Regions from separate parts of the Paenibacillus sp. sptzw28 genome, predicted to be linked through region 3. Evidence: riboswitches for the same ligand, from Rfam matches in the RefSeq annotation. Region 3 holds a riboswitch; each other region holds the start of a gene.

Region 1 (10,717 bases), 710 kb from region 3:
TTCATTATTACTCGCCTTGGGACTTCGCCGGCGAAGAATCCGGCACCATCACCCAATGGGGAGCAACCGCGACCAACACCTCGAAAAAATCAACCTGGGGCCAGGAAGATTATTTGGATTCGCAGTTGAAGTCCATGTATGATAAATTCGTAACACAAGGATATCCTGTAGTCGTCGGTGAATATGGTTCTGTAGATAAAACAAATTTTGATTCATCGAATAATACGTATCGCGCGGCATATGCCAAAGCAGTAAGCGCCACGGCTAAGAAATACGGTGCGGTACCTATTATTTGGGATAATAATTATAACGGACAGTATGGCTTTGGATTATTTGACAGGTCTACTAATACGATCACTCAACAGGGAATTATTGATGCGATCATGAGTGTCATGAACACCACTAAAATGAAGAACGTGACGACAGGGTTATATATTGACGGCATGGGCCGTACCGTAAACAATCAAAATGCTGGCCAATGGAGCGACAGCACCAGCAACAACCAAAGATGGGTATTGGAATTCTACGGCAGCTATTATAAAATCAAAAATGTTGCTACAGGGCTGTATCTCGACGGGCAGGGACTTCCGAGCGGTTCCATTTGCAGACAGTGGAGCAGCAGTAGCAGCAACAACCAGTGGTGGGTTCTGGAAGAATATGGGAGCAACTACAGGATAAAGAACGTCGCTACCGGCCTTTATTTGGATGGCGGCGGCAATACGACTAACGGCTCCGACTTGATAATGTGGAGCAATGATCCAAGTACCAACTTGCAATGGCAGTTTGTTAATCCATAATCACAATACACTAGCCATTCGATTAAAGAACCGTCCGTGAGGTTTAGCTCAAAGATAGAACGGGGGAAAATTGGAATATCAGAACGGCATGGGAAAAAGCCCTGTGCCGTTTGTTTTTTTGTGCAAGCAAGGAGAAAAGCGTTCAGCAAACAAAGCGGATGGAATACCCGCTTAAAATAATGTTCATATGGACTGAATTATGCTACTCTGTAGACGAAGCTAACAGCTGATTTAGAGCGGATTTTGCGCGTATTCTTCTGCCCTGGGCGAATGGGTCGGATCGGCAAAATGTTTTTTCGGATCACCGCTTCAACATCGAGCGGAGGTTCATCACCTCGTGAGCGCAAAAAATGTCTGCACACGTAAACGGCAACCGTGAAGTTGACTTGGTATTGGTGCCGTTTATCCATTAGGGAAATGACGACGTGCGAGGTCATCATTTCAGCAAAATTGTACATGATCATTCTTGCGAAAATCTCCTGGGTGATGGACTCTCGTCTCTTTGCGTGAAAATTTGTCAGACCAACGGTGTACTTTAATGCCCTGAACGAGGTTTCAATCCCCCATCGCATGTTATAAATGGACTTGATTTCATCGGCTGGGAAATCAGCGGCAGAAAGATCCGTAATGATGGTTTCATAAGTGTTATTAGGCAGGAAGAAACGAACAACCCGAAAGGAAAAAGCTCTCCTGCAAATCCAAAAAATCAAAGGTAGATGTGGAAGGGACGAACCTGTAAATCTCAGGATGAGCTTTGACCTCGTTAGTTTGTTTTTTGGTGAGTATCAGATGAATGTCACGATCAAACTCCTCGCTTGCGGGCAAACTTAAGCCCGAAAGAATACCATTGGAATCCAAATCCTTTACCCGTATGACGTAGTTCCACCCTTTACGCTCGACATGCGCGAAATTGTTGTAGCTTTAATAACCTCGATCGGCAATAACAATGGTTTTGCCTTTGAAGGGGGAACGGTCAACCATCGCAGCTAGTGCCTTTCCCTCGTTGCACAACCTTCGCGGCTGAACAATGGCATCCACGTAAAGTCGGTTACATAAGTCATAGGCTGCGTTCAAATGCAGAAGGTTAAAGCCTTTTGTGTCCGGTTGATTTTGAAAATAGGTGTCCGTATCCGCAGGGTCAGTTGCGATAAGTAAATCCGAACCGTCAACGGCAAGCAATCGATAACCTCGGTAGTCTTTGATATCCGTGTACGCTTGCGTAAATTCGTGAAACAAGAATTCCACAGCAGACGGCAGGATTTTATTTCTCTGTTGGACAAAAGCAGACGTGGTTGCGGTGTTTACGTCATACCCCTGCGATTCCAGGAGTTCCTTATATAGGCTGTTGCCTCCCATTGAAATCAGGAGTTGCATAACCGTTTCAAAAGGCAGTTTTTTCTTTCGGGTAAAATCTTTTTCAGGTTATTGACATAAGGTGCTGGTGCGGATGACATTTCTCGTATGAGGTATGTCAGTGTTTCTTTTAGCGAATTCGCGTACTCATTCATTGGCAAAACCTCCTCGTTTTTTCAAGGGGCTTCTCAACACATTTCCACCTACTTATCAAGTCCTTTTTCTCTTTTTCGCACAAAAAAGAGCCGGCTATCTTTTCGATAACCTGCTCTTGTTCTTGATTTTTGGCTATGCGCCTTAACTAAATGACATTGGCCCCTCATTTTGTTTATTTTGCTGAAAGACGGGACCAAACGGTTCGGGGAATTAAGACGCCTGCTTCCGAATGTGACACAGGGTATGCTGACCAACCAGCTCCGAGAGCTGTGCGGATGGGGCTTTAAGCATATCGAATTTATGAACAGCGCCGATTCGGCTGTGCGCCAAATTGGCTGGCAGAGCTGACGATTAATTAAAAATTCTCGGCCCGGATTCAGAAGTATTCCATCCTGTTTAAAACTCCGGCGATGAAACGCGGGGTCCGTCTCTCATGAGACGCTTTATATCTCCTTTCGGACGAACAGGTTTGACCAGTACGAGATTAGTTCGAAGGATTGCAACAAATTTAGACAGATTTTGATCCTGACTCAACTTAAGCGTCCTAAACCTTAAGTCTTATATTAAAATCATGAAAATTCATTATTATCCGTCTATGGATTGTGCACCGGAAATCCCTTTGCGATACTCGTTTTCCTATACATACAGAGACATAAAGAGACCCCCGTCTGCTCATGGTTGCAGAGACGGAGGCCATCTTCTTGATTCGTCAGCATGCCGGCATGGCGGATGGCACAACCCGTCAGCTCCCCTCCAAGCATTGCATGATTAACAAAAAAAACAAATAAATGTAAGCGTTTCAGAAAACAGGACTAATGAATTGTATTTTGGTAAAATAATCAAAAAGTCCTATTCCAAAACAAAAAAACATCGTGTAAATTGACAATACACGACAAATGCATATCATCGTACGACAACGGCAAACCCATTGAAAAGTGGGGACGCAAAGCTATAGGGGCTAAGGTGGATAAATAATGCCACGATGCCTGCCAGCTACCGAATACGACGGGTACCCCCGTCTATTCATATTTATTCTATGATGGACAGGGGTTTTTTTGCGTACAAATAGCCAGGTAGTCCCTAAACGTAAACGTCGGTAGTCATTTGTGTAGTGGGCAGACATACTTTCATGATCTGTCGTGAAACGGCAATTATTTGAGGAGGCTAATCTAATGGGTATTGTCGGAGGAAATTATACAGATGTTAACGAAGCGGTGACCCCGCTTGAACCAGCGAAGCCATACAGCCAGTATGCGCCGGACATGCACGTGTCGGTCGGTTGTATCCCGTGCACCAGAGCGCATTTGTCGGCGGTTTCGGCTGCGCTCAAGGCGGGGGATGCAGAGACGGCACGCGAAGAGATTTCCGCGCTGATGGAGTACGACTTGACCCCGGAGAAGCTGGCCGCGACTCCGGAGAAGGACCGTGAAGTTCTAGCCAAGTATGCTGAGGGTATTTCCGCTATACAGGAGAAACTTGCCGAACCCGTACCGGAGCTTACGGCGATTGCCGCGGCACTCAAAGAGGCAATCCGCTTCGCCAGGGCGGACGGTATAGAACATCCCGAGGTGCAGCTGCGGCTGGAGCGTTCGGAGGAGCATGTGAATGGCCTCGAACGGATTCGTTTTGCACCGGAGAAGCTGCTGCGCCTGGAGCCGGAGATGCGCGATGAAATTAAACAGGTATTGCCGGAGATCCGCGAGGCACGACATAAGCTTGTGAATGGCATCGTCACACCGGATGACCTTGAAATAGCGGCGGCCCGCTTTGCTGAAATCTCGCGTAAGGTCAATGGCGACCCGGACTCCGAGACATTAAAGCTTGCCCAGAAGGAAGCGGCGGAGCTGAATTCAAGATTTCGCCAGGATGTACTCAAAGCCTGGGGAGGTAAATCTTATGAATCAACCAGACAATGAGAAAGTGTACGAATTGAACAAGGAATGCAGCCTCGAAGACCATCGCCCGTGCATGCTTACCACCGCAGTCGGCATGGCGGCCGACATCAGTGAGCAGGAAGGTCTGACTCTGTCCCCGCAGCTCCAATACATAATGGAGACACAGAGGCTGACAGACAGTGGCGTGCGGTCGGCACTCCGCGAATGGGTGAATACGATTCCCGAATCGCAAAAGGAAGTTGCCGCAGAACTGCTAAGTATCGTTGAAAACGGATAATATGATAGACTGAATATCCTCCGCAAAGAGCTGAATCCGGTCCGAAAAAGAAGGGGCTTTAAATGCCCCTTCATCCCGGATCAGAGGTTGCGGCTCATAAAACTGAAGCCACCGGCCGGACCGACACTACGTTTAGCCGTTAGAGTTACGCCTCAAGCAGGTCACTACCAAGCTGCGATAAAGAGATTGATCTGTGGCTTTCGTAATGCAATATCCTCCTCGAACACGTCTTCTACTTACTTCAATATCATTAATAGAGTAATTTATCTCCATTTATACATGTCCGAATTTTAAATTTCATCGAGTCTATTGTTGTAAACTCCGGGAAGAAGCCCTCAGCTGCAGTAACGGGATTCTCTTCGTTGATATACCTCACCGATGGCGTATCCGTGCCATCAGCGTATAAGTTCATGTCACCCCTTGCAGCGGAAACCTCTTGGTTAACCCCATCCGCTGCAGGGGGTGCATTTTTATCGGGAGTGGAAGCGAAATCGCAGCTTTTGTATACTTATAAGGACGGAGTTATTGCAATCCGACTTTTATTGCTAGAGGACTGTATTGGACTCGCATTTATTTTTTAATATCAATAATGGGGGTATCCAAAGTGCAACTACAACGAATAACCGTTCAAGAGGAACTGGAGCTTGCTCTGCAAATTCGGCGAGCCGTCTTTGTTGACGAGCAGGGCGTGCCTCCGGAAGCTGAAATCGATGGCTTTGACCGGCTCGATGGTGTCGCGGAACATATTCTTGTATATCTTAATGGTGAGCCGGCCGCTGCCGGAAGGCTGCGCATTGTCGACGGCACAGCCAAGCTGGAACGAATTTGTGTCCTGTCTGCTTACAGGAAGCACGGACTGGGCAGAGAGGCGGTGCGTTTTCTGGAGAAGATCGCCCGTGAACGGGGGCTGATCAAGGCGAAATTGAACAGTCAGCTGCAGGCTGAATCATTTTACTTCGGACTGGGTTATGAAAGAGCCTCGGAAGAATTTATCGAGGAGGGCATTCCCCATGTCCTAATGGTGAAGGCGCTTAATGGGAATGATAGGTCCAAGTAAAAACACCCCTTCGCATGTATCGGAACAGATCCGATGTCTATGCTAAGGGGTGTGAATTTAGAAAAAGCGGCGAAAGCTATATGACACTCCGCAGCTCGCATGTGCGAAATGTATTGATCATCAGGGGTAAATCTGGTAAAATCAATTTTGGATGCAATAAAAATATACCGAATCGCGTAATTATCCAATATAATTATAGCACAATAAATACGCGAGTGTCAAGCTTCGTTTTGAGAGTCAGAGAGAGGATGAAAGCCGATGAGCGAGACGAACCGGGATTGGGCGGCGGAGCAGCGACGAGTGGATACAGTTGTGGAGCAAATCGACCGCCGCACCCGGATGCTTGAGCAGCAAACCTTGGATGCGAAATCCGAAATGGTGGACATTCGCAAAAATTTCTGGGACGACGTTACCGTAAACTTCGACGACGCGGTGGAGATGGCGGAAACCTATGCAAGCATGAAGCAGCAGGCAGAGCTGCTTTTCGAGCGTGAAGGAGCGCACCGTCATGCCGTCCAGCAGCTTCGGACCTTGAGAAAGCTGCGTGAGTCGCCGTATTTCGGGCGGATCGACTTCCTCGAAGACGGGGAGAGCAAAGCCGATCGCGTCTATTTGGGCATCGCGTCCCTGCGAGATAGCACCGATCAGGATTATTTGATTTACGATTGGCGGGCTCCGATCTCGAGTCTGTACTATGACTATCCGCCGGGTCCCGCAGAGATCCAGACGCCAATGGGGACGGTCAAGGGCGAACTGAAGGTGAAAAGGCAATTTGTGATCCGGGGCGGTGCGATCGTCAGCTTGTTCGATACCGGCGTCACGATTGGCGACGAACTGCTGCAGGAGGTACTCGGCAAGCAATCCGACGCGCAGATGAAAAGCATCGTTGCGACCATTCAGCGTGAGCAGAACCGGATCATTCGCAATGAGCGCAGCCGGCTGCTCATCGTGCAGGGAGCGGCCGGAAGCGGCAAGACGTCCGCAGCGCTGCAGCGCGTCGCGTATTTGCTTTATCGGTACCGGGGGACGCTGCGCGCCGACCAGATCGTATTATTTTCGCCGAATCCGATGTTCAACAGCTATGTATCGACGGTACTGCCCGAGCTTGGCGAGGAAAATATGCAGCAGACGACATTCCAGGAATATCTGGCGCACCGCATCGGCAAATCTTTCCGGCTTGAAAATCCCTATGTACAGCTCGAGTATGCGCTGACCGGCCAGGAGGAGCCCGGCTACGAGACGCGCATGGAAGGGATCCGCTACAAGGCATCGGCCGATTTTGTCGCGTTGATGGACCGGTATTTGACGCATCTGGGCGAAGAGGGACTCGTGTTCCGCGATTTGTCGTTCCGCGGGGAAACGGTTAAGGATGCGGCGGCGATCAGTGAATATTTCTATTCGATCGACCGCTCGATTGCGCTTCCAAACCGTCTGCGCCTTGTGGCTTCATGGCTGCTGGAGCGGCTGAGGGACCGTGAACAGGCCGCTCGCGCCGAAGCGTGGGTCGAAGAAGCTATTGAGCTGCTTGATAATGAAACGTATCAGAAGGCTTTTCAGAGCTTGAAGCGGAATAAACAATTCAGCAGTGAATCGTTCGACGATCATGACCGCGAGCGTGAACTGCTCTCGGCTTATGTCGTGAAAGAAAGCATCAAGCCATTGCGCACGCGGGTGAAGAAGCTTGGCTTCGTCAATCTGAAGGGTTGTTTTCGTCAGATATTCAAGGATGCCCGGTTTGCCACCATGTTCGGAGGCAGTGCAGCTGCCGGACTTCCCGGATTATGGCCGGAGATTTGCGCCGATACGCTTGCGCGGCTCGACGAGGGACAGCTCGCCTATGAGGATGCGACACCGTTCCTGTATCTGGTGGAGAGGGTGCGAGGCTTCCAAACGAACACATCGGTACGACATATTTTGATCGATGAAGCACAGGATTATACAGCGTTCCAGTTTGCTTTCCTGAAGCGGCTGTTCCCGCGCAGCAAGGTCACCGCCCTTGGCGATGTGAACCAATCCATTCATGCCCACACGGCTGCCGGAATCAGCGGAATTACCGCGCTGGCCGCGCAGTATGAAGCGGAAGAGACAGAAACGATCACGCTGAGCCGAAGTTACCGCTCGACCAGGCAGATCGTTGAGTTCACTAGCCTCTGCATTAGCGGCGGAGAGTCCATTGAGCCCTTTAACCGCGACGGCGCAAAGCCGACGCTTACGGTAGTCGCGGCCGCGGATGAGCTTCACAGCCGGATCGCGCGCCGCATCCAGGCGCTGTCGTCTGCCGGATATAAAACGATTGCGGTTATTTGCAAGACGGCTTCAGAAACATTGGAGGCCTACGAAGCGCTAAAGGGCGTTACGGCGGGGATTCACCTTATGGAGCAGGACTCCTCCTCGTTCGAATCCGGCGTCGTCGTCATACCGTCATACCTGGCTAAAGGAGTGGAGTTTGACGCGGTGATTGTATATGACGCGTCGGCCGCCCAGTACAGCCGGGAAAGCGAGAGGAGGCTTTTCTATACCGTGTGTACCAGGGCGATGCATGAGCTGCATCTGTACTCAATCGGCTCCTTGACTCCGTTTATTTCCGGGGAAGCCCTGCGCTGCTGCACGGTTGAAGCCGATATGCAAGAGGTGAAACGGTAAGGGTTTACCCGTTTTGTATCCGCTTAGACCGCAATAAAATGCCGCCTATCCGCGCTTGGATGGCGGCGTTTGTGCTTGGGCGGCTGCTGTTGCTTTGCTTATAACGATTACTTGCCCGGCCGGCGGTTTATTTGAAAAAGCGGGGCAAGTAAGCTTTGTTTGCCGTCAGCACCTCATCGAGCAGTGCGGAAACGCTGCCTGTTAAATACTTTGACGTTGGCAGCGTTGTTATTGCCTCAGCTAATCACACTAAACCTGCTCGCAATCGATAATATCATGAAGATCGGTCCACTCGCCGCCGACGCGAATGCGCCCACGGGCTGCGTCGTGGCGGGTAATGGGGCCGGAGACGGTACGGTCGCCGTCCTCGTGGAAGAGCGTGAGCCTGACCCGCAGCCCTTCTGCTATAGCTTCGCCAAGCCGATCGGCGATCTCGGCGAGGCGCTGCTCGTCAAGCGTGCGACGGCCCTGCTTGTGCCTAAGGCGTTGGCGCTCAATGAGCGCGTCACGGTGCTCGAAGAGCATCATCCGCGACGATTCGAACAATCCGTTTCCCTGCAGTTTTTTGCTCATTTCAAATGACCTCCGATTTTCCTCGCAATATTGCCAAGCTGGCCTGATCGTGATGAAGAGGATGCGAAAGAGATGGCCGTCGGTCCGTACCAATCCCGAATGTCGTCCATGGTGTGCTCCAGCGCCAACTGCTTGTACCGGTCCTCGAAGAGAGTCAGCTGCACGGCATCGTCCGGAAGCAGGCCGCTGAGTGAGACCCACACCTTGCGCACAGGCAAGCCGTTCCAGTGCTTATCGAACAGCCGCTTCGCAGCGGCGTAAACCTCACGGGTCAAATGGGTCGGCGTATCCAGCTTCATCTGGCGGCTAAAGCCGGTCGGCCGGTCGAAATCGGCCCCCTGCACGCCTACGCTAACGACCGCACCCTGATAATGCTTCTTGCGGCTCCGCTCGCAAACGAGCGCGGACAGCTCCAGCAGCACGACATGAATGTCATCCGCCCGCGCATAATCGACCGGAAGCGTCGTCTGCCGCCCGATTCCTTTCTGCGTATCGAAGGCATCGGGCTTAACGGGTGAGTCGTCGATGCCGTTGGCCGTCCGCCACAGCACCTCGCTCCAGATATCGGTGTTGCGGCCAAGCAGGGCGCGCATCTTCAGCTTCAGCGTTTGCAGCGGAGTCGCCGCCAGCTCGCCGATCGTGCGGATGCCGATCCGGTGCAGGTGCATCATCGTTCGCGTGCCGATGCCGAACATTTTGTTCAGCTCGAAGCCCCACAAGTCGGACATGTTGCTCTTGGCAAGCTCGAAGATCCCGCTTTCGTTCTTCTTGGCGAAGATGTCGCAGCCTATTTTGGCTAGAATTTTGTTCTCGGAAATGCCCACCCGCGTATAAATGCCGGTCTCGTTGCGCACCCGCATTTGAATGTGCTTCGCGAGCTCAGTGGCATTGCAGCCGAAACGGGTGAGGCTGTGCGTCACATCGGCGAACTGCTCGTCGATCGAGAACGGCTCAACCAAGTCGGTATACGACTCGAGGATACGCGTAATGTGCAGCGACATGTCGATATAGTGCTGCATGCGGGGAAGGGAAACATATAGATGCGGACATTTCTGCAACGCTTCCCGCAAGCTCTCCGCGGTCGTTACTCCGTACTCCTTGGCAAGCGGGCATGCCGCCAGAATAATGCCGTTGCGGCGTTTCGGATCCCCGGCCACGACAACCGGCTTGTTCTTAATGCCGGGATTCGCGGCTTTCTCCACGGAAGCGTAGAAGCTTTGGCAGTCGGCCAGCAGTATGGTGCGCCTGGTTTTCTTCATAGTTCGTCATCGCCGTATTCGGCGGCTAGATCGACGCCGAATTCTTCCGCCAGCTTGACCTCGATCTCAGCCCTGACCGTATCGCCCTGAAGCATCATCTCATACTCGTAGCCTCGGCACAGATAGCGCGAATCAATGTAGCCTTTGGCGCGGTTCATCTCGATAATCCGCATGCCGTGCGTCTTAAAGTTCCGGTGCAGCGTATGCAGCTGCTTCGGAAGCCCGCTCTGGATGCCGCGCAGCTTGCGGATGTAGATGCGGGACGTCCGCAGGTCGCCGCTCCTCAGCTTCTTCAGCTTGCGAACTTCGATTTCGAGCAAATCAAGCATAACAACCAGCACAAGATACTCTTTCACCATTCGGATTTCATCTTCAGTCTGGAGTGGAGTCGGGCTGGGTAGGATAGGTTTCAATTTTAATCCCCTCCGAAAAAGAACAAATGTTCGCTACCTTATTATACTACGAACATACGTTCTTTATGCAAGGGGTATCCGTTGGAATTTTGCTGTGCGCCCACTCTCTACAAACTTCTATAAATACTACTACGTGTGTGGTTGCCTTGAAAAACGTGAAGGGGTCGGATAACCGTGAAGCCGGCGGGATTTCGATAGACTCCATTACAATGGCTTAATATCTCTCGGTCCATCCTTTCGGGAGCACTAGTTGGTAATCAATTAAATGCGGAGACAACAAAAGCATACATTGAG
Region 2 (10,717 bases), 2.7 Mb from region 3:
TTTGGAACAGATCGAAAAAGAACTTGTAACTTTGCTAGGTGAGATACCTCTGGTCAGCCAACTTCGCTCGGTAAAAGGTCTAGGAACGATTTACATTGCAGCGATTCTGTCTGGTGCAGGTGACTTGAAACAGTACGCCCACGGGCGTCAGTTACTGAGGAAAGCCGGCTTAAACTTAGCCGAAAGCATGTCAGGAAAACGCAAGGGAGAGATCGTGATCTCGAAACGAGGAGATGCCAAACTACGAAAATATCTGTATCTCGCTACGCTTACAATGGTAGGGACCAATCCCGTCTTTCGGCAGCTGCATGAACATAATGTGCAGGTTAAGCATATGAGCAAGCAACAATCGGTGTTTAAACTGCTTGGAAAACTAGCTCGAATCCTAATCGGTATGGTTCAAAGCGGAGAGACGTTTACTCCTGAAAAAACAGTCCACTCATACGCTCAAGCAGCATAAAAAAACGTTATTGAAATCACGTAAATTGACTCATTCGCAGGATTTCGACTAAAGAAAGCACGGAGAACCGAGTACGTACCCGATAAGGGCATAGACCCATCCGCTAAACGCTATCGGTCTCCACACCTTGGATAGGTGTAACGAAGGAATGTAAGGGCGTAGACCCGTCGAGTCGTGGGATGGTAAACCTTCAGGGATTTGTGGAGTATGCGTGCAGTAGAAAAAGGCCTTGGGGAAATGTTCCAGACGTTTCTTCTATTCCCGCATGCCCTAATCCTAGACGAAAAGGTACATGTGGCTTACATTCCACCCAACCGTTACAATACAAGGTGATGAAATCCTGCGAAGGAGTGAGCATACGTGAGATAAACCTTTAAAACCGAGGGACGAGTACGATAGCTCAGAAGAGATAACCCAACGCCTAACATTGATTCGCAGGAAATCTCTTCAGGAGATTCACCTTTACGTCAAAGGAGGTTCCCGTCATCGGGATCCCTTGACTCTTGAGAAATTATAATGTAAAGTGATTAAAATTAGCTTGCATTCATATTCCAATTGCTTCGACCAAGGATATGAGATTCACTAACGGTGATGCAGAGAAGAGACCCTAGGCTGAAAGGTTTCTCGCCGCATGAAACTCCCCACCTTGCGAGCTGTAGCGGTGAATCTTAGTATCCGCTACCGGTATTGACCGTTACTCGATTGAGGATCGTCATTTTTTGGCGATTGAAATAGGGTGGTACCACGACACATTCGTCCCTGACGAATGTGTTTTTTTGTTTCTCAATAACTGTAGAGGGAGACCATTAGATGAGACAATCAACCCTGTTTTTAAGTACTTTACGCGATGCTCCGTCTGATGCCGAAGTCATAAGTCATAAACTTATGCTAAGAGCCGGTTTTATCCGACAACTTGCTGCCGGCATTTATACCTATTTACCGTTAGGCTGGCGTGTGTTGCGTAAAATCGAACAGATCGTTCGCGAAGAAATGGACCGTGCGGGTGCACAAGAGTTGTTAATGCCGGCTTTGCAGCCCGCTGAGTTCTGGAAAGAATCCGGGCGTTATAGTGTTTATGGACCTGAATTAATCCGGTTAAAGGACCGTCATGATCGTGAGTTTGCATTAGGTCCTACTCACGAAGAGGTAATCACGACCCTTGTCAAAAACGAAATCAGTTCCTATCGAAGATTGCCGGTTACCTTGTATCAAATTCAAACGAAGTTTCGTGACGAACGGCGTCCACGTTTTGGGCTATTGCGCGGCAGGGAATTTCTTATGAAAGATGCATATTCGTTTGATGCAACTTGGGAAGGCCTAGACCAATCCTACTGGAACATGTATGAAGCCTACAGGCGGATTTTTGATCGTTGCAATATAAACTTCAGAGCTGTGGAAGCTGATGCTGGAGCAATTGGCGGTGAAGGCGGAACACACGAATTTATGGTACTGGCCGATATTGGGGAGGATACAATCGCCACTTGCTCCCATTGTGATTATGCGGCGAATCTGGAGAAAGCTCAGTCTGCCTCGGTAAAAATAACGAGCACCGAAGTAAAAGCTGATAAGCTTGAAAAGATCCACACGCCAGGCGTTCGCACAATCGGTCAGCTTACCAAACATCTACAAACTGAGCCGCAGGACATTATCAAAACGCTCATCTATGTGGCGGATGATAGGCCATTAGCAGTAGTGATTCGAGGCGATCATGAAGTAAATGAAATTAAACTGAAGAATTATCTGGAAGCTGAAAACATCGAACTGGCAGATGCTCAATCGTCCGCAGCATCCACCGGGGTGCCAGTTGGTTTTATAGGACCGGTTGGAATCGAAATCCCTATTCTTGTTGATACAGCCGTTGGCCAAATGCAATCTGGTATCGCTGGTGCAAACGAAACCGATTATCATTTCAGAAACGTCGTTCCAGGCAGGGATTTTACAGTTGAGCGCACAGGCGATTTTCGGAATGCTATAGAAGGTGAAGCGTGTTCGCGCTGCAGCGAGGGCGTGCTCCAATTCTTCAAGGGCATCGAAGTAGGTCATGTTTTTAAGCTCGGTACAAAATATAGTGAAACATTAGGCGCGCGCTATCTGGATGCCAGCGGAAGAGAACAAACAATGATTATGGGTTGCTACGGCATTGGCGTTTCTCGGATATTATCAGCAATCGTGGAACAAAGTCACGATGAGAGGGGGATAATTTGGGCTCCGGCAATCGCCCCCTATCATGTTCATATCATTCCAGTATCGATAAAAGATGAATCGCAGACGCGGATAGCTGAAGAGTTGTATGATCGTTTGCGAAATCACGGACTTGAAGTGCTAATCGATGACAGAGACGAACGTCCCGGTGTCAAATTTAACGACTCCGATCTCATTGGTATTCCGTTTCGGATCGTCGTCGGCAAACATGCAGAAAGCGGAAAAGTCGAATACATTGAGCGCAAGAACAACGAAAAGCAAGTTATGACAGTGGATGATGTATTTTCTCGTATTTTTGAGGAGGTAAGACTGTCCAGTTAAAACACTCTATCTATCATTATTTAGTTTCACCAAAAATTCGTTCAGTAAACGGGTACGTTAGCGGAAGGATAAATGAGCTTATTGATCAATATAGTAGCGACTTGGGTGATGGTTTTCGTGGTACCCGAGAAAAGATAAAATATGCTCAAACAACGGGTACGAAACGCAAAGATTATGCCAGGAGCAGTCGCCACGGCAACCAGCTCTTTTTTTAGTTGCATTGCTTAACGTACGATTTTTTTCGTATCGTGAGGTGACCCCTAAGGAGTGATGAATCATGTGGCCGTCAATCAGGAAATTTCTAAACGTTCCGGATCACCTTACTGGTAAAAATACTGCTATTGCCGTGATAGACGTCATTTTCCCGCATCATCCCGACATTTCATCAAACAATCGTCGGAATGTGTATCACGTCAATACATCGGAACCGAAGGCGGAGCCCCTTAGGTTAACTGCAAATAAAGGGCCATGGAATACAGGGCTGCACGGCCTGTGGACCGCTTCAGCAGCCGGCGGTTCAGGACAGCTTTCGGGCGGTAATTACTCCGGTGCGGCACCTGAAGCGGAGCTCTTCTTGATCGAGGCAGGACTATACATCAACACAGATGATATGGAAGTGAAATTTTGCGAGGCACTGAATTGGCTGAAGAAGAATTATCGCAAGTTTAATATTCGCGGGACAGTACTTACAATCTCAGCTTTGAGGGACTCGGGACTGCTGCCGTGGCAGGCGGATCCGATACGCGTTTTATGCGAAGAACTTACTCATGAAGGTTTGCTGGTGATTTCTGCATCAGGTAACACGATTGAACTCACCTGTAATGGACCGGCATCTTCCCCTTCCGTATTATCTGTCGGGGGCCTTATAGTCCCTAAAGACGGTATGATTAAGCATACAAAACCGTACCATGGCTGCCGGGGAGTCACTTTTGAAGGCAAAGGGGTTCCAGAAATTCTTGCTCCTGCCGAAAACGTTGTGCTACCGATGCCGTTTCAGTCGGAAGAAGAACGTATGAGCCATGCGACGGCACCATTCGATGTGCTGCCGAAAGAATATGCGAGAAACGAAGGAACCTCATTTGCGGGACCGATTATTTTGGGCGCAGCGGCGTGCATTTGGCAAGCTCATCCTGAGTGGTCTGCCCATCAAGTGAAAACTGCCATACTGGAAAGCAGTTTTCACTATCCCGCATGGCAAGAACTGCAAGCCGGATTGATCGATGTTTCGGCTGCGGTAGATTATGAACCAAGTCATGCGGAAGATCAGTTAGGAAGTCCGTTTTCCCATTGGCAGAGCTGGAAACGGAAAATACCCGCCGATCGGCTTGAAGCTCTTCGGAGTCAGCATGAAGAAACGATTGTCCGGGTGTTATTATCGTTTTTATTCGAAACGATTTCCGAACAGTACGCTTTACCTATTCAGGATTTGCTCGTACACCCTTCATGGCGAATACGTACTGCGACCGTCGCGCTTCTTGCCTCTCACCCAGCTGCGGTGAGAAAGGACGACTTGCGGAAATTGCTGACGGACGACAGCCGTTATGTCAAGATGGGAGCATTATACACACTCGGCAATTGCGCTGACTTGTGGGAACCATTATCCGGTGATTTGATCAGCCTATTTTCGGATCCCGATTCCGATATCAAGTTTTGCGCATTAAAAATCGCCTCCAAGATCAAAAACCGGCGTTTTATCGAACCTCTAATCAGCGGATTGGAGCATGATGCAAGGAATCAAAACGTCGCTGCTTTCGGAGCACGCGTGATTGCACTGAAGGCCATAACTGGTATTCATTTCCCCGAAACCGGGTGGCGTGAGGGAGATTGCCCTTATTCCGACCGCACCACCGATGTCAGACTTAGCATTTGTCAAAAATGGCAGGAGTGGAAGAAGTCGTGACGTTTACTATATGAATCTGTTCCTGTTCAAGGTGGTTCCTTTGCTAATAGTCTAATAAACCAAATATGCCGTGAAGGAGATTACAGAGCGGGCTGGATTTCGAAGTCGAAGTTATACCAGGCGCTCCAGGAACGGAAGGAATAAAATTTGTAGCCTGGGTAGCGCTAAGTGGTCCTTCAAAGGAAAAAGGCCACAGTGGATCGATCGCAGCCTCGCTCCGCTAATTGGCAGCATAGCTCAATGTTACTAATACATTGGAATTATTGGGATCAATCTTCAGGAGAAGTGGAACATACGAATAGCGGGAGAATTATATCATCTTCGACATGCTGACTTTTTCGTGCAGGAAATGCACGGCTTTATATCTGCGATAGAATTTTATATTGAAGGGAGGGAAAACGATGGATTGGTTGGACAGGATGAAGAACGCCATGGAATTGATTACTGGAGTATCGTTATCTGAGTACATTCGACGTCGACGGTTGACATTGGCAGCATTTGAACTGCAGACAACAGATGCAAAGGTTATTGAAGTAGCTGTGAAATATGGATATGATTCGCCAGAAGCGTTTGCACGGGCGTTTAAGAATCTTCATGGGATCATGCCGATATCTGCGCGCGATAAAGGCGTTTCTCTAAAAGCCTATCCTCGAATGTCCTTTCACATTTCAATAAAAGGAGATGTCGAAATGAACTATCGCATCGAATCAAAAGGGCCTTTTGAGATGTTTGGAGCTTATGGTCTGGTCAATTCCGATCCCCATAATGTATATGCTGAAGTTGCTCAATTCCGTCAACAATGTGATGTACCGTATACGATCCGGACGTGTGGATCTTAATGACATCATCAGGCGATAGTATGTTGTGTTCCGCAACGAAAGGCAAATCCGGACCGCACTCGGAACAGTAACAGACGGGAATCTCAACCGTGTTTCCGGTAAACGTGCTTGCACTTGTCACTGCTGCGTTGTGAACACGCGTCGCACGCTCCGTTAACCATGAAACAACTTTCGACTGTGCATCTCCTGACGGCCTGCCCGCCTTACCTACAATTACGGGATCATAATAAATAGCTACGGATACATAAGACGGCACAGCTTCATGAAACCCCGGAAACGGATTTTGTTCCAAAGTGCGCGTCAGTTCCAACACCTTGCGGTGCGAAACGGGATCGATACCGACACCGAACTTGACGATAAGCGCGCGTTCCCCCAATGGAAAGATCCTCACACCTTCTGCCAATAATCCCCGCCTCCCAAATAGGACTCTCTGTATTTCATCCGCGGATTCGGCTTCAAGCTACCGAATGAGCCGCTCGCCTTCCTCCAGATTCCCGAGCTTCAGCTTGCTCAAGCCAGTCTTATAGACGACATCCGCCGAATTGCGGACCAGTGCCTGCTTCCTCGAGCAGCTTCAACGCCATGACATATTTTCCTTTCTCCATAACCGTGGCGCCTCCAACTTGGCTCCCGCATTATGCTGCTGCATCTGCAGCATAATGCGGGAGGCAATTGCGCTTGAAAGGCGCCAGCAGGCTCTGAGCCGCAAATGAATTGCCGACCAACCTCACAACTGTAAAAAGTTGCTCATCGCGCTACCTCCATATTACTCACAAGATGGAGGTAGAAGTATGGATCAGGCCGCTGCCTACTTCAGACAGGCAACCGGGTTGTTAACGAATCGCCTCGCGACCGCTCCACGACGCTTCGCCACGAGCCGGATGCGATTTCCGGGTAGCCGCTCGGATCGCGCCATACATATACATATACCCAGCCTTCACGATTTCCGTCGATATCGACGACACGCACGCGCTCGTATTCGTTTCTCGAGTCCCCCGGTGCATAAAAGTGCTCCAACTGATCCAACGCCGGCAGCCCGGATTCGCTTACGGTCATCCATTCACCCACGATAACGCCTGCAGCACGGCTCTTGGACAGCACAAGCGCGGGGTACGGTCCGACATTGTACAGCTTTCCTTGGACTGCGCCCGGTTCAGTAGCTATTAGATAAGGAGCGACAACATGATGGTTTGATTCCCCTGTTAACAACGTGCCATATACAAATAAGCTAATCATGGCCCGAACCCCTTTCATAAACTAAAAATTGTTTGAAGAGGCCGTCAGGCCTCCGTCGCATTTCGGTCCTTTGGAAGCAGTAAGGCAAACACACCAAGCAAAGGAAGGAAGGCGCACAGTTGCATAACAAATTCGATGCCTCTCGCATCAGCGACCCAGCCGAGCACGCCTGACCCGAGACCGCCGAGACCGAACGCCAGACCAAAAAACAGTCCGGAGATGAGACCGACATTGCCCGGAAGCATCTCTTGCGCATAGACGACAATAATCGAAAAAGCCGATGACAGAACGAACCCGGCGCAGACGACGAGCACAGCGGAACCGAACAAGTTCGCGTACGGCATCAAAAGACAGAACGGCGCCGCCCCAAAAATGGAAAGGAAAATGACGTTCCGGCGGCCATATTGATCTGCAATCGGTCCTCCAAACATCAACCCGATCGCAGACGCTAACAAAAACGCAAACAGCAGCAATTGCGCATTCGCAATTGACATACCGAAGTTATGAATCAAATAAAACGAATAGTAGCTAGTTATGCTGGAAATATATACATACTTGGAGAAAAGCAGGAATACGAGAATCACAATCACCCAAGCCATCCTATTCCGGGACAATGCTGCAGCGCGGCTTGCACGGGGTGCCCCGCCTTTGATGCTGGCGCACATCGTCATGTTGGCACGATACCAACCTGCTACGTAAACCTGGATCACGATGCCGGCTGTTGCCGCAATTGTAAACCAGATGACACCGAACTGCCCCAAAGGGACGAACAATACCGCCGTCATAATCGGGCCCAGCGAGTTGCCGATCGTTCCTCCGACTTGAAATATCGACTGCGCGAGTCCGCGTCTGTTCCCGGCGGCCATATAAGCAACGCGGGAAGACTCCGGGTGAAAGACGGCTGATCCGATGCCGATGGCGAAAACAGCGAGCAAAATGGCGCCGAGGCTCGACGCCATGGACAGCGCAACAATACCGGCCAATGTGAAGATAACCCCTAGGGGCAATATATTGGGCCGGGGATGAGCATCCGCCATTTTCCCGACCATCGGTTGCAGCAGTGAAGCGGTCATGCTCATGCAAAAGGCGATCAGCCCGATCTGCTTATACGTCAAATGCAGCGACTCTTTCAAAATCGGAAAAAGTGCCGAAACGGTCGACTGCATCGCGTCATTCAATAAATGCACAATACTGATGGCGATCAGAATCGGGAAAGCGGTCGACGCTACAGCAGGCACCGTTTTCGTTTGAAAGCCAGACATAAATCCCCCCCCCTCTCTTACTGGATTTAGTTTATAAAGAAAAAAATCCACATCTGATATTGCGATGATTTAGCGGTTACGGTCGACGACTCGACAAGCAATCATTCCGCCATGAGCCACGGTGAAAACGATATCGGCTGCGGATGCCGTCCGTTACAGACCGTTTGCATGCTCATGAAAGCTTAAGCCGTAACTTGCGCTCTGGGATGCTTAACCAGATGCTTCTCGGTATTTGAACATGAAAAACCCCCTATCTATCGTTGATTAAATATGAATAGACGGAGGTTCCGTCGTATTCGATAGCTGGCAGGCATCGTCGCATTATGTACCACCTTAGCCCCTGTAGCTTTGCGTCCCCACTTTTCAATGGGTTTGCCATTATCGCACGAATATTCAGATTTATTAATAACTTACTTTAAAGTACTTTTAAAGGGTAAATTCCATTAATTATAATTCTATCAATCAATTTTAACCGTAAACAAAAAACCTCCGTCCCAAAATAGACGGAGGCTTCCGTCGTATTCGGCAACTGGCTGACATCGTGGTCGTAGGTTAGTCCACATTAGCCCCTATAGCTTTGCGTCGCCACTTTTCAGTGGGTTTGCTATTGTCGTACGAAGTATTTGATTGTAGTAGTACCTAAAATTACCTTACAGTATTTATCGATGGAAATCAACACGTTTCGACACTTTTTTTACAGAAATTATTGCGAATTAAAAAGAGGGAAAAATATACTTTGTAGTAATACTTTCTCAATAGTCCTGCCGAATCTGAAGCATTTTTAGGTGAACTAAGCCTGATGGACGAAGCGATACCCTGTAACATGGACGCCCGATTCGAGTAAGTTTTTGGCGATTTCAATGGCCTTCTTGCGTTCCCCTGCAGCCTTGGAGCGAGGCACCATGAATGGAACTTCGGAAAGTCTCAAAGCCGGCCGGGTCGATCTCAACTGCGATTACGGTGAAGGTTACAGCATCTACACGTTCGGTCAGGATGAAGCGCTTCTGCGCTATGTGTCATCCGTGAACATTGCCTGCGGCTTCCATGCGGGCGATCCGCATCCGTGAAGCGGTCTTCCGTGCCGCGGCTGCGGGCGTCGCAATCGGTGCGCATCCGGGCCTGCCTGACAGGCTCGGCTTCGGTCGCAGGGAAATGGCAGTGACGGGCGCGGAGGTCGGTGACATCATCCTTTACCAGCTCGGTGCTTTGGACGCCTTTGTAAAAGCGGCCGGTTCCAGGCTGCGGCATGTGAAACCGCCTGGGGCCCTCTACCATATGGCGAATAAACGGCCGGAAATCGCCGAGGCGATCGTCAGAGCCGTCAAGGCATACGACCCCATGCTACACATTTACGGCCAGTCCGGCAGCATGCTGCTGGACGAAGCGCTCAGGCAGTCTTTAAGACCGGTGTCCGAACGAGACATTTTCGGGATGGCCGATTCGTTCATGTTCTGGCATTCGTTGTATGAAGGAGAGGATACCGCGTTGGTTCAGGAGGCTTTCTTTGCATATTTACTTGCAAAAGGTCAAGGGGCTGCGGTTGAACCTGTGTTGAATCACATCTCCAGCAATACACCTGCCTATGAAGAGCTGAGTGCTTTTCTTAAGGATTGGGCCTCGACTCAGAAGCGGGAACAGGCTCACCAGTTTACGAGTAAACAGAAGGCTACGCTAAAATTATTTCAGCAAGCCCTTTCTGAAATAGTCGATCATTGCGAAGATGATTTCTTCTATAACTGGTTGACTGATCGAAACATTTTCTCCCGCAGCGTGGATGATATTTTGAATGGGTTGCTAGACGATATGTCTTATACCCACACATTATAAGTAGGCAATATTAGTATGGGTAAAATCAAAATGGTATCAATTTCGATCACACCCGGCGAAGGTCCGATCTGGTGGGATAGCACCGGCACCCCTATCACTTTCAGTTCCTGGGAAGAGCTGACATGCAACTTGAATAGCTGGCTAGGGACCTTCCAGTCAATCGCGGAACGTACAAACAAGATTTTCAGATCTGTTTTGCAGATGAGTCGATTTACAATGGCACTTACGGGTTAATCAATTCCGGCGTTGCCCCGTCTCTGGCGAATCACATGTGTGAGTACTTGCTTTTTCACTCTGGATTAAAACGTCCGGGCCACCTTACGGAAAAAGCGTATCAGAATTGGCTAGATGTACACTCCCCTCTAGGAGCAAAGGAAAAATGGCTCTCGTTCATGGAAGCCTATGAGATTCCAAATCTGGTCTTAACCTAAGCTATTGCGGCAGCCCTTCAGGCTGTCGCTTTTTTATTTCTCTCAGCAGTTTGGCGCCTCCCCTCTGAGTGATGTTTGATCACTTTGTCACGGAATAACCCCGGCACTCCGTGCCTGCGTTCCGGGGTTAAAGCTCATTTTGCCAGGGGAGGGGATATTGGAATTTCCCCTTCCGTTCAAGCAAAGCCCGCGGAGTTTCACTTAAGTTAAGTGTTCCCGCTTCATTCAGTTAACTTAAC
Region 3 (10,717 bases):
CGAAATCACGGTACTTGGTATCTAGTACATCGGCAATTTTGGTGTAGGGGCCTGCAGGATCGGTGCTCCGGTAAAGCCTGTATGCGATTACCGGATACCCTTCAACCGGCGGATTCCAGGTCAAATCTGCTTGGCTGTTTCTGGGCTTGGCCGTAAGATTGGTCGGTACGCCGGACAGACTCGAAATATCTTCGGCAAACGCTACACTCGAAGCCCTGGGGTTTCCGATCTGAATCCATGAAAGCAATAACAGCAAAGATACAATAGCCAAAATACTTTTTCTCATAAAGCTCCTCCTAATTAATAGTCATCATGTCGAATACAAGAAATCCGTACTTTACAACGTATATAGGTCAGCCTCCCGTCCATTTGTAATCGCTTTCATTTTAACAAAATGAATAGAAGCGATGTTGATTCTGCTTGTTCACTTTGTCCTATAAATTTGCTGTTTTTGTTCAGGTTCGTAGACAGATCATGGAACATGACACTCTATTACCTCTATTCTGGTTGTTTCTTTGTATATAAGGTTTTTATTTCTTCGTATCCCGCTAGAGGGGTAGAATCACGAGCATAGCCTTTCGCCCAGTTCGGGAATTGTGCATCGTCCCCGAACTCGGTTCCCGAGCTAGCCGCATCATTCCCCAGCCTCTCATCAGCATCGTGACCATTTCTGCCCGGCTGATCTTCTCGTTTGGGAGTAGAAGTCGCATTGCGTACAGCATCGGAACGCCAGGATGTAAGGGCGGTAGTAGCGGTCAGTCCTTTTGTGGGATGGGACGAGATCGACCGCATTCCGGATATTCAGGCGCCCACTCTGTTTCTGCAAGGAACTGGGAATAAAAAGAACGACATGAAAGCTGCTAAGAAGAACGTCAAGTTAGTGCTGTGGGGTTTGTGAAAAAGCCAGTGTTGAACAGCAAAAGTTTCTCAGCTCAATCATCTCGGAAATTCGAGGCTCTTGAGCAGGAGTCGCAAAACAATCAGGCATAAGGTATGGATAATTCAACCAACCTAAATAAGGCTGCCGTGGGGCTTAATCGGCAGACTTATCCGCAAACGGGCATCATGCCTATTATGAAGAAAAACGAGGTTTGAGAAACAAAAAGGCTTCCTTTAATATCAGTTGATACCGGCTTTCCTTCCTCTTGGGATCATTCGGATCGTTTGTATCTTGAAGTCTCTTTCGTACTTTTTCGTCATGTTCGACACCTCGAATGGATTTGACTCAGTTTGACTTTTGCGACCCATGGATCTCTTTTCGTATGAGCAGGTTGACTTTACCTATAACGACAAGGTGATGCTCTTGATTGTATGCCGTGAACTGGACCGTTACGATACCGTAGTTTGCATCGCCCCGATCCTGCATTTCTGCAATTCTGAACGAAGGTGTCAGGATGCTGCCCGCATAGACCGGAGCAACCCACTGCACTTTGCTCAACTCAGAGCCGCCGAAACAATCTCGCTCCAACTGGAAAAGCTTTATTCCTTCCCGTAGAATCAAGGCAACCATATGAATGCCGGAGGCAATCAAGTCTTGGTAGATCGTTGATCTTGCATACTCGTCGTCATGGTGTACGTGAATGGGATCATAGGATTGTACATAAGATAGGATTTCATCACGGGTAACCTCAAATGGTTGTGCCTGCATCTTAAGTCCCACATTAAAATCGTGAAATTTCATTTTGATTCCCCCATGGATTGTATCTAGTAATTCTTTCTGTGAAAGTTATTGGCACATAAAAGACCTCCGTCTATCGGAAGTATAACAGTCGTAACCTAGCGAATTTATTGTCACTATAAACTATCATTTCAACAGATGCAACAAAAACAAAAAAGAAGGACTTATGAATTGTTTTTGATAAAATAATATAAAAGGCCTATATTAAAACAAAAAAATATCTTGTAAATTTACAATATACGACAAAACATATTTTCGTACGATAATGGCAAACCCGCTGAAAAGTGGCGACGCAAAACTACAGGGGCTAAGGTGGATAAGTACATCCAAGATGCCAGCCAGTTGCCGAATACGACGGGAGCCTCCGTCTATTCATCTCTATGATGCCAGACAGGAGGTTTTTGTGCTGCAACAAATGTACATGAAAAAGAAGAAGAGAGGCAGATCAAACGGGCATCAGCGTATTTATTGAGGCTTCGAGGGAGGTTATTCAATGACGAGTATTTTCAAAGAGAATCAGGCCGACATTACTCGCGGTGCAAATCTTGAAGGGGCTAGTGAAGCACAAAACAACTTTGTATACGAGGTGCTGCCGGAATCTGACAAGGAGTTGGTGTCCGAGACCGCTGAATGTCTTGCAGATACTTTTACTGGGATTCAAGTTGGTGATGCTTTTATTGTTGAACCGTTAACAAAAGCATTACGACTATCAAAGGAAACTTTATTTGAATTCATCTTTGAACATTTAAAAATGACCGCGAAGCAAGGCTTGACAATTATTGCAAGAGATAAGAAAACAGGAAAGGTAGTAGGGGCTACCGCTGCAGAATCATACGATCCCGATGACATGACTCCTCCGTTTGAAGGGAAATTCGAGCCAATCAATAACATAATGAACATATTGGATTTCCTGGATCGCAAATATGTTCATTTTCTTCAGTCGACAACCGGAAAGAAAGTTCAAAAAGACGAACATATCCATCTGTTCATGTGTGGCGTTAGATTAGAGAAGAATAAAAAATATGTCGCTATAGAGATGAAGAAATTATTGGAGAGAATCGGTAAGGAGAAGGGATATAAATCCATTTTTACAGACGCAACAAATTTCCGCTCCCAAAAGTTAAGTGACCTGCTGAACTATACGGTTCCTTTGGATGAAGAAGGCAACCCTATTGTTTATACATATGCCAAGGACCCATTGTTTAAAAACATTCCGGGTCATACAAGTCACTCCTGCAAACTTTACTACAAAATGTTGGATTAATCAGGAGACACGGCGTGTAATGACAACCGGAAGGAGCGGGAACATGAAAGAAATTCAAGCTTTGTTTCCAAGCGAGGATGGAAATAGGGAAAGCCGAAACGTGCTGCTTTCTCTTATAACAAAAATGATCGAAGAGATTGATTCGCACAAAAATCCAAGTACAACCTCACTAGGACAGCTCAGTTATCGAACCAATAATTATTATCAGCAAATCGTCGAGGAAAGCATTGCTCCATTACAAGGTATCGGACTCGACAATGTTCTACAACAACTCCTTCGGCTGGTCCCAGGGCATCCCTATCAATCGAGAAACTACCTTAATAATGCATTGCCGCTGGCAAGTATCCCGGGTATTATCGGGTATCTTCTGACTGTTATTTTAAACGGCAACAATATCTATGATGTGGCAGGTCCCGCGGGTGCGGAAGCAGAGGTAAAGGTAGTCGCCATGATGTCCAAGTTGGCAGGATATGACCACAAACAGAGCTGGGGGTACTCGACGTGGGGCGGACAGGGAGCTGTATTTTCCGGACTGCGATTAGCTATCGCCAAGCAATATCCAAGAGCGAAAGAGGATGGAATTCCGGGAAACCTGTATTGTTTTGCCTCTGAAACTGCGCACTATAGCCTTCTAAAATCGGTGGAAGCGACGGGTATAGGCAGCAGCCGCCTGATCACTGTAAAATGCAAGTCCGATCATTCCATGGATGAAATGGACCTGAAAGAAAAAATGGAGGAAGTCATCAAAAGTGGCGGAGTTCCGGTCTATATCGTTGCGACAGCCGGAACTACAGATTCCTTCGGTGTTGACGATATTAAAGAGATCAAGCGTACTTCTGACGAAATTACGCAAAAATATGGGCAAAAGCCGGTTCATATTCATGCTGATTCCGCGATGGGAGGATTTTATTGTTTATTCAACCATTATGATTTCGAGATAAATCGTTTAGGGTTTGAAGAGAATGTAATAGAGGAATTAATGTCCATCAGAGAAAGGATGCAGCATTTACATATAGCTGACAGCCTTTGCTTTGACTTCCATAAGCTCGGTCAAACGCCTTATGCAACCAGCCTGTTCCTTGTAAAAAATGGCCAGTGCCTTCATTTGTTGGATTTGAAGGAATGGGATACTCCGTATGTGGGCAATCGAGGATATGGATCCTATCATACCGGCTTTACGCTTGAATGCTCGAGAATGGCAAGCTCGATTGCCATGTATGCCGCGCTGCTCGGGTTTGGTGTTTCAGGGTATCAACAGCTTCTGGCCAACTATGTGCATGTTAACCTGGTCTTTAGGAAAAAATTGCTCGATCGTTTTTCAAATGTAGCGGTTACTAACGATAAAAATCCCGGGCCGGTCACCATGTTCCGTTTTTACCCAAATGGGAGATCGGAATGGAAACGGGAGCTGGACGGACTGGCTGCCGGAGAACAAATCCGGGCGACAAACGAGTGGAACAGACTTTTGTTTGAAAGGCTGGGGAAGCACCGGGACAAAGTATTTTTCGGTGATACCACGAGACAGTGCCTTGTGAACATCTTGGATAGTCCAGATAGACAACCTGTGGCGGCAATAAAATTTTTCTCGATCTCCCCATTTACCACTGTCGAGGTGTTGGATGACATTATCATGTTCCTTAGCGGCATCGTGAACGAATCAAGTATGTACGGCCTTAGGGCAGAATCCGGACGGATACAAGGTGATGAACGCCTTGCGGCTACCGTAAATTAATCAAAAATGAAGGAGGCAGAACGACATGGAGCGGTTACTAACGATCATTAACGAGATGTTGACGGAATCGGGTAAGGATACTGTCACTGAGCTGGAAGACTCCTTGCGCCTTCGAGAGGACCTCGGCATGGATTCCTTGAAATTAGCCGAGTTAACGGTGAGAGTAGAGGAAGAATTTGATGTCGACATTTTCGACGACGGGATCGTTTCTACGGTCGGAGAAGTGCTCTCCAAGATTGAAGGTCGCTGATATGGAAAAAATATTTTTGGCGACCAACGTAGCGGAGTATAGCTACAGCAGGCTGATCGAAGATTTGAATGCCAAGGGCGATTATTCCGTTTATGTTTATGTTAAATACAATCACCCGTATAAGATATTTTTATCGATTATACATAGTTTAATTTATAAATACTCTATTGAAATTTTGGATGGCGATTTCTCTGCCCAAGAGCTGCAGGCGCTCGGGATTGACCCGAATCGTTTGGAGATTACCCGACCAGTGGAGAAACGACTGCATATCGACTCTTTGGATACATTATTGGACCGGGTAAAAGACCAGGACACATGGACCCTGACCTTATATACATCCGGCACCACCGGAAGGCCCAAGAAGGTTAGTCATCATTTAAAGACGTTAATACGGAATGTAAGATGCAGCGGGAAATACAGCAATAATGTATGGGCGTTTGCGTATAATCCAACCCATATGGCAGGGCTGCAGGTATTCTTCCAAGCATTATGGAATCACAACACGATCATTTATGCCTTTGGCGGTGAGCAGCGCAATTTACCATCATTGCTGCAGGAGTATGAAATTACGCATATATCGGCTACCTCGACATTTTATAGAAACGCCATCCCTTTTATGAAAGGGAGAGAATTTCCACAAGTGAGAAGAATCACGTTTGGAGGGGAAAAGTACGATTCCGGCTTGGAACAACAAATCAAGTCTATCTTTACCAACGCAGAAATAAGAAATGTATATGCATCGACAGAGACGGGCAGTTTGTTTGTTTCCAAGGGCAATCTCTTTCAAATACCCGATTCCATTAGAGAGCAGATAAGGATCAGTGAGAGGAACGAGCTGTTCATTCATTGTTCCTTGCTGGGTCAATCCGATTCCTTCTCATTGGAGGGGGAATGGTTTAATACAGGTGATCTTGTTGAACAGATAGACGAATGTTTATTTAAGTTCACTTCACGGAAGTCTGAATTAATCAACGTCGGCGGATATAAAGTAAACCCGGTTGAAGTCGAAAATATATTACTGAAAGTACCGGGCGTGATTGATTTGCTTGTAAAGGGCAGAGAGAATCGGGTAACCGGTCAAATTCTGGTCGCCGACGTGGTTAAATCTGCGAACGCTGATGACCAAGATCTGAAAAGGTCCATCAAACATTATGCCGCTTCCTGTTTGCAGGAGTGGAAGGTCCCCAGGCTTATAAATTTTGTGGATTCACTTCCAAGAACCCGCACCGGAAAGAAGGTAAGAAAATGAAGTGGATTATCGTCACAGGCGATTCCAAAGGTCTGGGGAAAGAGATATCGTTTCAGATTCTGACGGAAACGGACTATGGAGTAATAGGGCTGAGCCGCTCCGGCGAGGAGTCCGTTCAAGATTTAATCGCGGCATATCCGGCCCGATTTAAACATATCTCTTATGATTTGGCGAATGCTGATGATGTTAAACAGCTGTATGTCGATCAAATCCGCAAAATAGGCCCCATCCAAGGGTTGGTTAATAATTCAGCATTGGCCTACGACGATATCGTATCCAATCTGAATGTGGATCGCTTACAGCTTATGTATCAAGTTAATGTCTTCTCGGCCATGAACTTAACGAAGTATGCGATAAGAGATATGCTGCTGAACAAGACGCAAGGTTCGATCGTTCACATCTCTTCCGTGAGTGCTCACACGGGTTATAAAGGATTGAGCATGTACGCTTCAACGAAAGGAGCAATGGAGGCCTTCTCGAAGAATGTCGCAAGAGAATGGGGGGGCGTGGGAATTCGCTCGAATTGTGTTGTACCCGGATTTATGGAAACATCGATGAGCGCCTCCCTGTCGATTGAACAAAAGGAGCGCATTTACCAGCGCACTTCATTGAAAAGAGAAACGGATGTTGCGAGCGCAGCAAGCACGGTATTATTCCTGCTGACGGATAAAGCGCGGTCCATTACGGGCTCTGTCATTCATGTGGATAATGGAACGATCTGATGCATAATACAAAGAAGCAGAATTTATAACGGTTGATGTGCACCCCTTGGAGTAGACATTGGAAAACCACTTGGTTAATCCGATGAAACAGGGGGTGCATTTTTATTAGTAGTGGAAGGGAAATCGCTGTTTTGTATACTAAGAAGGATAGAGTATTCATTCGTTTTATTAGCAGGGGAGCCGTATTTTATATACCGGAAAGCAAAATGATGTGCGAAGAAGCGTTCAGACCTGTCGTGAATATAATCAGCTATGATTCCGTAGAAGAATTGGTTCTACTTGTGAATGCGAGCAAATACGGGCTGCAATCTTCCAATTCCAGAGCCGACAGCATGCCGTACTATGAGTGCCATTAAAACCATAGAGCCGTGGCCAATCGAAAATGAATATGAAATGGAAGGTTAAGTAAAAGCGAGTTAGACGATAACATAAATATAGTTAGTTTGGGGAAAGTCTTACCACCACATGCGAGTTGTAACAACTCCATGTGGTTTCTTTTTGTCTTGTTAGTGGCCCCATCCAAGTGTCGAATGGAGCGGGCGCTAAGCTCAATGAAAGTTAATCCTCATTAGCCCTGTATGATATTTTTATAAATGACTTGTACGCACGTGAGATCGTTGTCTCAACCAGCCGCAAACATGTTTCTACAAGAGGGCGGAACAAATTAGCATACGGGATTCATGGTCCCCTCGGCAGTCACGTTCGACCCTGGCTACCCGTTTAGTAAACCTCTTAATTACAAAGAGGCCAGAAAATACTGGCTGACCTCATAATACGATCGGGCAGTATAGTTTAATTGAAACTTTACCAAATATAGAGGGAGTCTACTGTTATAATCTTGTTATATGTTGGTAACGAGTTAAGGGGGTCAGAAATGTCAGTTGGATCATACATTCTGGATGAAGAGTTTGAGATAGTAAAAGCAAACCATAGAGAATTCGCTATACACTACACAACATATCGAGAAAACATTTTTTTCAGACAAAGCTGGGAAAGAAGATTATCTATTTTCGATAAAGATACCCCTTGTTACTGGATTACACTTAAGAAACAGCGGATCGGTGGAGTTTGCATTGAACCCAATTCATTGTCCTCATTTTTCTTAGTACCACCGTTTAGTGATATATACCAGGTGTCATTAAAATTAAAACGGCTTCTGTTACAAAATTCAGATCGAAGCAAACCAATTTATGTATATGGAATATTACCCTATCAAACAGAACATTTTTTGCGTTTAGGCTTCTTACCCTTTGAGATACGGCGTGTAATGGTAAGACCAACCGAATTATTTGAATCACAGGATTGGGAAGAACATTTTTTTGTAACAACCCCGACTTTGGAGCAATTAGATAAAATTGCTCAGTTCTTTTTTGAATCTTATTCGGGTACTGATAGTATTGGATTTCCCGGGGATAATTCGATTAATCAACAGAAGTTAAATCTCGAATATTACTTTGCACACAATAAAGCAGATATATTGAAAGCGGCATCAAGCATCGTGTTTGATAAGTCTAATGGCGAAATGATTGCAGTCTGCTTAGTATCATTATGGGAAGACCTGCCGTTAATATCAGATATTGCAGTACTTCCCCGATATCGTGGAAAACGAATAGCAACTAAGTTATTAAAAAAGGCATTAACTGTGTTGAACGAAGAGTATGAAATTCTTCGTCTGTTTGTGACCATAGGGAACTCGGCAGAATCTTTATACTACAATCTTGGTTTTTATCCTGGACTAGAGCAAACTACTTTTCACTTGCCGTGCAAACCAGGTAGATGATTCAACTAATGGAATTACGAGAACTTAATAAATTGCTATAAAGATTGCTCTAGCACAGTGTTCTTCGATTGACGGGAATATTAAAGAAAACGTTAATAGAGCTTATGAGATGATTGAAGAAGCTGGAAAAAATAATGTTGATATTATCATGTTTCCCGAAAAGTATCTGACCGGATATGTACCAGAAATAGTAAAATCAAATTTAACTGAAAATACGATTTTAATTAATGATGTGAGGATTCAAAAGTTGCGTCAAGCATGCGAAAAGTATGGTATTTGGTCCATAATCGGAACCCCTGTAAAAAGTGGTGAAGATGTTTTCATATCTTCAATTATTATAGATTCAAATGGAAAAGAAGTAGGAGTGTATGATAAGTCTCATTTATTTCAAACGGAAAAAGAAATATTTTCAACCAACAATGAGCAGATCATAATTAAACTTAAAGGGTGGAATATTGGAATGGGGATTTGCTATGATGCAGGTTTCCCTGAACATTCTCGTATTTTAGCACAAAATGGCTGTCATTTATATATGGGCAGCTCTCTTTTTAGCAAAGGAATGGGGTACAAAGAGTCACGAGTGTGGTTTCCTGCCCGAGCTCTAGATAATACAATATTCACCGCGATGTGCAATCATGTTGGAAAAACAGGGGTTTGGGATGCGTGTGGGCATAGCGGTATATGGAACCCTCTAGGTGATAATATTATTGATGGACTCTCCAGAAGAAGTTGAATTGTTGATAGCTGAATTAGATCCTGCTCTTCTTAATCAAGCTAGAGAGGGTGAACAAATGCTTGCTGATTCGCTTGATATAAATAAAGAACATTATTTTATCAAGACTATTACAGGTAACTATAATGCAATTGAATGAAGCAAAAAAATGGATTAGAAAGTTCAGAGATAATTCCGACTCAATAGTGTGCTTGCAAGCGTCCCGATTGGACGTTACGATCTTTGTCACGCGACTCTAACCGGATTTTAATCTTAATCTCCTCGAATTCTCAGTATCATTGTTTACAATGATCTTGCGTTAAAAAAATTCCGAGGAGGAACAACGAATGAATAAGAAAAGTATGACTCTGTCGGCTGTACTGGCCGCTACGCTTGTCGCAGGAGGATTGGCCGGCGCGGCCCTGCTGCCCACGGTGAAAGCATCAGCGGTCTCTTCGGCCGTAACGCAATCGTCCACAGACAACGACAAGGAAGTCGCCGATGACCAGCAGGGTCAGACCGATAATGACAAGGAAGTCGCCGACGACCAGCAAGGTCAGGCTGATAATGACAAGGAAGTCGCCGATGACCAGCAAGGTCAAACCGGCAATGACAAGGAAGTCGCCGACGACCAGCAGGGCCAGGCTGATGGCAGCATGAAAGCGGCCGTCATTACGAAAGAACAAAGTATCGCGATCGCCAAGAAACAATTTTCCGGTCAAGTGCAGGCCGTCAAAAAGGAACTCGAAAACGGCACACCGGTTTACAACATTACGATGAAAGATTTGTCCGGCAGCGAAAAAGAGATCAATATCGACGCTACAACAGGGAAGATCATCCCCGAGAACGACTAAGGATTCACACGGAGTTATGATGGATGGCCTAAGCATAAAAATTGCTTAGGTCTTTTCCTATCGTTGAACCACCTATCCGATTCTCGGGGGCTCAATAAAAGATTGATAACAACCGGCCTGATAAGAAGCCGGAATGAAGCTCAATACTGGCCTCACCAATATGAAGGATTAGAGAAGAATTAGGAAAAGTGCCGCCAGGCAAATCATCTGTTGCAAACTGTATGGGTGAAGTCTTTGGATCTGGAGCAACTGAGGATTAAACGCGCTTCATCATAGGTAGCCTAGTTGTTGAAGGTGGGAAGAGTTTGACGCTTACGTGAGAGTAGTTGTTTTTTTCACACGCAGGTGGCAATGCAAATTTTTGTAGAGATCTGTACAATATTTGAGCTCAGATATTGAGTGTATCATCATTCAGTATCCAGGAAGACAAGAAAGACTTCTGGAGGATATGGTTAATAATATTGATGATTATGCTG

Evidence for each region. A riboswitch is a leader RNA that binds a small molecule or an ion and turns the genes downstream of it on or off. The one in region 3 is predicted to bind cyclic di-GMP.
Region 1: another riboswitch for cyclic di-GMP. It lies ahead of KZ483_RS17345 (hypothetical protein); the one in region 3 lies ahead of KZ483_RS20820 (hypothetical protein).
Region 2: another riboswitch for cyclic di-GMP. It lies ahead of KZ483_RS05380 (MFS transporter); the one in region 3 lies ahead of KZ483_RS20820 (hypothetical protein).

What each region holds. Positions count from the first base shown of each region.
Region 1 is NZ_CP080545.1:3,818,868-3,829,584, reverse strand. It holds gene KZ483_RS17365 (cellulase family glycosylhydrolase) at 1-797, shown strand, start outside; gene KZ483_RS17360 (transposase) at 995-1,507, opposite strand; gene KZ483_RS17355 (transposase) at 1,719-2,171, opposite strand; partial or broken gene KZ483_RS17350 (winged helix-turn-helix transcriptional regulator) at 2,466-2,654, shown strand; cyclic di-GMP riboswitch class I at 3,215-3,307, shown strand; gene KZ483_RS17345 (hypothetical protein) at 3,479-4,222, shown strand; gene KZ483_RS17340 (hypothetical protein) at 4,203-4,478, shown strand; gene KZ483_RS17335 (GNAT family N-acetyltransferase) at 5,083-5,535, shown strand; gene helD (RNA polymerase recycling motor HelD) at 5,794-8,178, shown strand; gene KZ483_RS29175 (YolD-like family protein) at 8,428-8,703, opposite strand; gene KZ483_RS17320 (DNA polymerase IV) at 8,748-10,010, opposite strand; gene KZ483_RS17315 (YhjD family protein) at 10,007-10,423, opposite strand.
Region 2 is NZ_CP080545.1:1,150,482-1,161,198, forward strand. It holds gene KZ483_RS05350 (IS110 family RNA-guided transposase) at 1-460, shown strand, start outside; gene KZ483_RS05355 (proline--tRNA ligase) at 1,271-2,983, shown strand; gene KZ483_RS05360 (S8 family serine peptidase) at 3,261-4,883, shown strand; partial or broken gene KZ483_RS05365 (helix-turn-helix transcriptional regulator) at 5,285-5,689, shown strand; gene KZ483_RS29055 (carboxyltransferase domain-containing protein) at 5,631-6,113, opposite strand; gene KZ483_RS05375 (gamma-glutamylcyclotransferase family protein) at 6,536-6,958, opposite strand; gene KZ483_RS05380 (MFS transporter) at 7,003-8,220, opposite strand; cyclic di-GMP riboswitch class I at 8,516-8,607, opposite strand; cyclic di-GMP riboswitch class I at 8,742-8,836, opposite strand; partial or broken gene KZ483_RS05385 (LamB/YcsF family protein) at 9,123-10,047, shown strand.
Region 3 is NZ_CP080545.1:4,528,614-4,539,330, reverse strand. It holds gene KZ483_RS20835 (pectinesterase family protein) at 1-286, opposite strand, end outside; gene KZ483_RS20830 (hypothetical protein) at 710-898, shown strand; gene KZ483_RS20825 (MaoC family dehydratase) at 1,226-1,681, opposite strand; cyclic di-GMP riboswitch class I at 1,936-2,028, shown strand; gene KZ483_RS20820 (hypothetical protein) at 2,172-2,942, shown strand; gene KZ483_RS20815 (pyridoxal phosphate-dependent decarboxylase family protein) at 2,986-4,674, shown strand; gene KZ483_RS20810 (acyl carrier protein) at 4,700-4,924, shown strand; gene KZ483_RS20805 (ANL family adenylate-forming protein) at 4,926-6,173, shown strand; gene KZ483_RS20800 (SDR family NAD(P)-dependent oxidoreductase) at 6,170-6,895, shown strand; gene KZ483_RS20795 (aldehyde dehydrogenase family protein) at 7,027-7,251, shown strand; gene KZ483_RS20790 (GNAT family N-acetyltransferase) at 7,770-8,675, shown strand; gene KZ483_RS20785 (carbon-nitrogen hydrolase family protein) at 8,707-9,408, shown strand; gene KZ483_RS20780 (hypothetical protein) at 9,386-9,547, shown strand; gene KZ483_RS20775 (PepSY domain-containing protein) at 9,735-10,241, shown strand.